2 regions of the Stenotrophomonas sp. 59 genome follow, and region 1 is predicted to be linked to the other one. Evidence: riboswitches for the same ligand, from Rfam matches in the RefSeq annotation. Region 1 holds a riboswitch; the other holds the start of a gene.

Region 1 (3,372 bases):
CGAGACCAGTTCTTCCTTCGACATCCGGCGCAGGCCAAGGCGCTCATCGGGTGTATCACCGAGGACCGCGCGCTTGGCCAGGTCCGGGTGCAGGGACCGGGCGACGCGCTGTGGGTCGGCCTCCAGCTGGCCGTCGACGTAGTCATGGCAGGTGGCTTCGATGGCCGCGAGGGTGGCCGGGTCGGCGGCGGGGCTTGTGGCTGCGGAAAGGGCGAACAGCAGGGCGATCGTGGACATCCGGGTCTCCAGCGCTGAGGGCTGGATGATCATGGCATGTGCAAGCCGCATCCACGCATGGCGTGGATCTACGGCATCAGGCGCATTTCGTCGGTGCCCAGCTGCATGTACATGAACGCAGCGGCTTCTTCAGACATGGGCTGCCCCTGCGGGAAGCTGTCCAACCAGGCGGTGATACGCGCATGGCGCCCCGCCAGCGCATCCGCCAATGCCTGCTTTTCCGCGTCAGTGGCACGCTCCTGCATTTCGTTGCGAAGCACGTCATCGCCGATCCCCCACTTTTCCGCGAACGGGATCAGATCGACCAGATCGGGAGGGACCCGGTCACGACGCAGGTGGATCGGTTCGGGTGTGCTCGGGCCGTAAGCTGCCAGCTCAGCGGCGGTGCCGATCTGCCCATGCTGCAGTGGCGGCGGCGACGGTGCCTGGGTGCAGGCCAGAAGGGCCACGCAGGCAGTCAACAGCAACATCCCGCGGTTCTTCATCGGACGGATCCATGTGTCGATGGGTGTGGCGATCATGGCATGGACAAGGCCTATCCACGCAGGGCGTGGATCTACCGTAGGGCCGAGCCCCTGCCCGGGTCCTGCAACGGGCAGACGGAACAGCAGCCGAGCGCGGGCTCGGCTCTACAGAAGCCGGGCGTCCGAGGCCTGCAGCCAGGCCAGCTTGCGTTCGCGCGGCTGCTGCTTGAGTTGCCATTCGGCGCGCGAGGCGGCGGAACGATCCGGGTATTCGCGCACGGCCAGCACGCGCAGTGGCGGCCGGGCCCGGGTGTAGCGCGCGCCCTTGCCCGCCTGGTGGGCGGCGAAGCGTGCGTCCACGTCGGTGCTGATACCCGCGTAGTAGCTGCCATCACGGCATTCGAGCAGGTACAGGAACCACGGGCGGGGGGACGGGGCCATGCCGGGATTATGCCGTGCTGCACTGCAGCGGATATACTGGCGGCCGAATGCAGGAGAGAGGCGCCGCGCTGGCGCCCGCCGAAGGCGCAGGCTCCCATGATCGCTCAGGCCGGTGGGCTGGAATCCCACCAACCATGCATTCGACTCGCCGAGCTGGAGAGAGGTCACCGGGCATGCCCGGGACGATCCGCCGAAGGGGCACGCGGCCCACGCCGCTGAACTCTCAGGCAAAAGGACAGCGGGAGCGGCACCGGTCATCGTCATCCCGTCATTGCGCAGGCAATGGCGGTATACGCGCATGGCCGGCCCCACCGCGCCCGGAGCCTGCCCCATGCTGCTGTCCATCATCTACCTGATCGCCATTTCCGCCGAAGCCATGACCGGCGCGCTGTCCGCCGGCCGCCGCCGCATGGACCTGTTCGGCGTGGTCATGATCGCCTGCGTCACCGCCCTCGGTGGTGGTTCGCTGCGCGACATCCTGCTCGGCCACTACCCGCTGGGCTGGGTGAAGCATCCCGAATACCTGGGCTTCACCGTGTGCGCGGCGCTGATCGCTACCTGGGTGGCGCGCTGGATGCACCACTTCCGCCGCACCTTCCTTGTGCTGGACGGGCTGGGCCTGATCGCCTTCACCCTGATCGGCTGCTCGATCGCACGCGAGGCCGGCCATGCCACCCCCATCGTGCTGATCGCCGGCATGCTGACCGGTGCGTTCGGCGGCGTGCTGCGCGACATCCTCTGCAACGAAGTACCGCTGATCTTCCAGAAGGAGCTGTACGCGATCATCGCGCTGCTGACCGGCGCCGCCTACCTGTTGCTGCTGCACTGGGGCGTTGCCGACGCCACCGCGATCCTGTGCTGCCTCGGCGGCGGCTTCGCACTGCGCCTGCTGGCGATCCACTACCGCTGGGAAATGCCGAAGTTCGTCTATCACGACGAAGTGCATTGATTGTTTGACGGTAGTGCCGGCCGCTGGCCGGCAACACGGCACACGCCCGCAGATTCCAGCAGGTTGCCGGCCAGCGGTCGGCACTACCGAGTGCGTTGCATGACCATGGTCATGCGGCATTGGCCGGGGTGATTGGCTACCATTGTCACCCCGTCGCACGCGCGACGGCATCCAGCCACGCCGCGCCCGCGGCCCCGCCAGACACTCCCTCCCCGCTGCCCGTGGTGCCGTGAACGCGCCGACGGGCCCGCATGTCCCTGCGCGCGCAGGGCACAGGATGCCTCATGTCTGTCGCCGAAAATTCCCGCTTCCGCCGTGCCCGCTCGTTGCGGGTGGTGCTGGCCCTTGCCCTCTTCGGCCTTCTGGCGTGGTGGCTGTGGCCCCGGAACGGCGCCGGCAGCAGCGACGATGCGACGGGCAGGACGGTGCCGGTACGCGTGGCGCGCGCCAGTGCCGAGCCGCTGGTGCTGCGCCTGAAGGCTGTCGGTACGGTCACCCCGCTGCACAGCGTGGTGGTGCGCAGCCGCGTGGATGGCGAACTGCTGCGCCTGCACTTCCAGGAAGGGCAGCAGGTGAACGCCGGCGACCTGCTGGCGCAGATCGACCCACGCCCGTATGAGGTGAAGCTGGCACAGGCCCAGGGCACCCAGCAGCAGAACCTGGCCGAGCTGGAAAACGCCGAACGCCAGCTGCAGCGCTACCGCGAACTGCAGAAGCAGAACTACGTGTCCGGGCAGGAACTGAGCGACCAGCAGAGCAAGGTGCGCCAGCTGCAGGGCCGCCGGCTCAGCGACCAGGCGTCTGTTGATGAAGCACGCCTGCAGCTGCAGTACACCCGCATCACCGCGCCGGTCAGTGGCCGCGTCGGGCTGCGGCGGTTGGACGTGGGCAACCTGGTACGTACCAGCGATGCCGAAGGCCTGGTGACGCTGGCGCAGACCGCGCCGATCAGCGTGCTGTTCACCGTGCCCGAACCCGAGCTGCCTGCGCTGCTCGACGCCGTGCAGGCGCAACCGTCGCTGGCGGTGGAAACCTGGGACCGCGAAGAACGCCGGCAGCTGGCCCGCGGCTCCCTGTCCAGCCTGGACAACCGCATCGATACCACCACCGGCACACTGAAGCTGCGTGCGCACTTCGACAACCACGATCTGGCACTGTTCCCCAACCAGTTCGTCAACGTACGCCTGCAGCTGGGCGAGCAGCCGGCGCTGCTGATTCCCGATGCCGCCGTACAGTTCGGCAGCCAGGGCAACTACGTCCATGTCATCGGCAAGGACAACA
Region 2 (3,372 bases), 720 kb from region 1:
ATTCAGCAGCGCCGACAGCGCGCACAGGCTGAAACCGATGGCGACCTGGCGGGTGGGCGTGGTGTGCCCGGCCATGCGCCCGGACAGGAACGAGCCGGTGGTCATGCCGCCGATGGTGGGAATGAACAGCCAGGCGAAGCCCCCCTCGCCCAGGTGCAGGTGCTGCATCACGAACACCGGCGCCGAGGAGATGTACAGGAAGATGCCGCCGAAACCGATGCTGCCGGCCAGCGCCAGGCGCAGGAAGCGCGGGTTGAAGCCGATGCGCACGTAGTCACGCATCAGCACCCGTGGCGACAACGGTACGCGTGCCTCGACCGGATGGGTTTCCGGCAGGTAGCGCGCGGTAGCCGCCAGCAGCACCAGCGCGAACACCACCAGGAACCAGAAGATCAGCGGCCATCCGGCGCCGCTGAGCAGGATCCAGCCACCGATGATCGGCGCGATCGCCGGGGCGATGCCGAACAGCATCGACACCTGGCTCATCAGCCGCTGTGCGTCATGGCCGTGGTACAGGTCGCGGATCACCGCGCGGCCGACGATCATGCCCACACCCGCCGACAGGCCCTGCAGCGCGCGGAAGGCCAGCAGCGTGCTCAGGTCGGTGGACAGCGCGCAGCCGACCGAGGCGCCGACGAACACCACCAGGCCACCGAGGATCACCCGCTTGCGGCCCCAGGCATCGGACAGCGGGCCGTGCGCCAGGCTCATCAGGCCGTAGAACAGCAGGTACACGCTGATGGTCTGCTGCACCGCCACCTCGTCCACCGCCAGGCGCTGGGCCAGCTGCGGGAACGCCGGGAAGATGGTGTCGATCGAGAACGGGCCGAACATGGCCAGGCCGGCAAGCAGCAGGGCCATGCGGCGGGTGGAGGGAGCAACGGCGGCGGTCATGGAGGAAGCGTCCGGCAGGGCCATGCGGGGCACGCACGGCGGGCGCCGGTCCCGCTGCACGGGGACGGCGCCAGATGAATTCGGGTATCCGCCCATCATAGGCGGGGATTGCGCCCGGCGCCATGCAGCACTGCACAAAACGCACGCCCGGGCCATCGGCCATTCAGGCGCGGCGACCTGGGGCGGAGGCGGCCGCCGCGCCCGCAACGGGCTATAATCGGCGGGCAACACGGTGGGAGAAGCGGAACACCGCTGCCGAAGGCGCAACGCCCGTAATCGCTCAGGCCCGATACCACCCGTAACACAACTCTGGAGAGACCGGTTCGATCCGGCGCCGAAGGGGCACGAAGCTGCGGTTTTCCGCGCTTTTAAACTCTCAGGCAAAAGGACAGAGGGGCGCCCCGCAGACCGCCGACCGGCGGCTTGTGCCCGTGCGTGTGCCCTTTCCTGACGGATCCTTCGCCATGTCCCAGAACACCCCTTCCCTGCGTGAGCTTGAGCACCACAACGCGTTCGTCGAGCGCCACATCGGCCCCAACGACGCCGAGATCGCGCAGATGCTCGATGTCGTCGGCCACGCGTCGCTGGATGCGATGACCGATGCCATCGTGCCGGCCAAGATCAAGTCGCCGGCGCCGCTGGCGCTGCCGGAGTCGATGACCGAAGTGCAGGCACTGGCGAAGATCCGTGCGATCGCCGACAAGAACACCGTGCTGCGCAGCTTCATCGGCCAGGGCTACTACGGCACCCACACGCCGAACGTGATCCTGCGCAACATCCTGGAAAACCCGGCCTGGTACACCGCCTACACCCCGTATCAGGCGGAAATCTCGCAGGGCCGCATGGAAGCGCTGATCAACTTCCAGACCCTGTGCGCCGACCTGACCGGCATGGAAATCGCCAACGCCTCGCTGCTGGACGAAGCCACCGCCGCTGCTGAAGCGATGACCCTGGCCAAGCGTTCGGCCAAGTCCAAGTCGGACACCTTCTTCGTGCACGACGCCGTGCATCCGCAGACGCTGGAACTGCTGCGTACCCGCGCCGAGCCCATGGGCATCGTGCTGCGCGTCGGCACCCCGGCCGAAGCGCTGGAAGCGGAAGCCTTCGGCCTGCTGCTGCAGTATCCGGATACCTTCGGCCAGGTGGGCGACTACAAGGCGCTGGTCGATGCCGTGCACGCACGCGGCGGCCTGGTGGCCGTGGCCACGGACCTGCTGGCCCTGACCCTGCTGGCCGCCCCGGGCGAATGGGGAGCGGACATCGTGGTCGGCAACAGCCAGCGTTTCGGCGTGCCGTTCGGCTTCGGTGGCCCGCACGCCGCCTTCATGGCCTGCCGTGACGCCTACAAGCGCTCGATGCCGGGCCGCCTGATCGGCGTTTCGGTCGATGCCCAGGGCAACCCGGCCTACCGCCTGACCCTGCAGACCCGCGAGCAGCACATCCGCCGCGAGAAGGCGACTTCCAACATCTGTACCGCGCAGGTGCTGCTGGCGGTGATGGCCTCGATGTACGCCGTTTACCACGGCCCGGAAGGCCTGACCCGCATTGCCCGCCGCACCCATCGCCTGGCTTCGATCCTGGCCGCAGCGCTGCGCAATGCCGGCGTGCAGGTTGGTGGCGACTTCTTCGACACCCTGCATGTCACCGGCGTGCACGCCGATGAGATCCATGCCAAGGCCCGCGCCGCCGGCTACAACCTGCGCGCGATCGACAGCGACTCGGTCGGCATCAGCCTGGACGAAACCACCACCCGCGCCGACATTGTTGCCGTGGCTGCCGTGTTCGGTGCCGCGCTGGATGTCGATGCGCTGGATGCCAGCACCGCCGATGCGCTGCCGGCCGGCCTGCTGCGCCAGTCCGCGTTCCTGACCCACCCGGTGTTCAACACCCACCACAGCGAGCACGAACTGCTGCGCTACCTGCGCTCGCTGGCCGACAAGGACCTGGCGATGGACCGCACGATGATCCCGCTGGGCTCGTGCACGATGAAGCTCAACGCCACCGCCGAAATGATCCCGGTGACCTGGCCGGAGTTCTCGCAGATCCATCCGCTGGTGCCGGCCGACCAGGCGCTGGGCTACAAGGAACTGATCGATACGCTGGAAGCGATGCTGGTCGAATGCACCGGCTACGACGCGGTCAGCCTGCAGCCGAATTCCGGCGCGCAGGGCGAGTACGCCGGCCTGCTGGCGATCCGCGCCTACCACCGCTCGCGCGGTGAAGGCCACCGCGACATCTGCCTGATCCCGGATTCGGCGCACGGCACCAACCCGGCTTCGGCACAGATGTGTGGCATGAAGGTCGTGGTCACCAAGACCGATGCCAACGGCAACGTCGACGTCGAGGACATCCGCCTCAACGCCGAGAAGTACAGCGACCGCCTGGCCGCGATCATGATGACCTACCCGTCCACGCACGGCGTGTTCGAGGAAGAAGTTGTCGAGATCTGCGAGATCATCCACCAGCACGGTGGCCAGG

What was found. A riboswitch is a leader RNA that binds a small molecule or an ion and turns the genes downstream of it on or off. The one in region 1 is predicted to bind glycine.
Region 2: another riboswitch for glycine. It lies ahead of gcvP (aminomethyl-transferring glycine dehydrogenase); the one in region 1 lies ahead of QP552_RS18620 (trimeric intracellular cation channel family protein).

The regions. Positions count from the first base shown of each region.
Region 1 covers NZ_CP127408.1:4,054,776-4,058,147, forward strand. Annotated here, with positions in the region: gene QP552_RS18605 (nuclear transport factor 2 family protein) at 1-237, opposite strand, end outside; gene QP552_RS18610 (hypothetical protein) at 306-722, opposite strand; gene QP552_RS18615 (GIY-YIG nuclease family protein) at 867-1,142, opposite strand; glycine riboswitch at 1,183-1,272, shown strand; glycine riboswitch at 1,286-1,389, shown strand; gene QP552_RS18620 (trimeric intracellular cation channel family protein) at 1,474-2,091, shown strand; gene QP552_RS18625 (MdtA/MuxA family multidrug efflux RND transporter periplasmic adaptor subunit) at 2,376-3,372, shown strand, end outside.
Region 2 covers NZ_CP127408.1:3,338,562-3,341,933, forward strand. Annotated here, with positions in the region: gene QP552_RS15530 (multidrug effflux MFS transporter) at 1-894, opposite strand, end outside; glycine riboswitch at 1,194-1,296, shown strand; gene gcvP (aminomethyl-transferring glycine dehydrogenase) at 1,359-3,372, shown strand, end outside.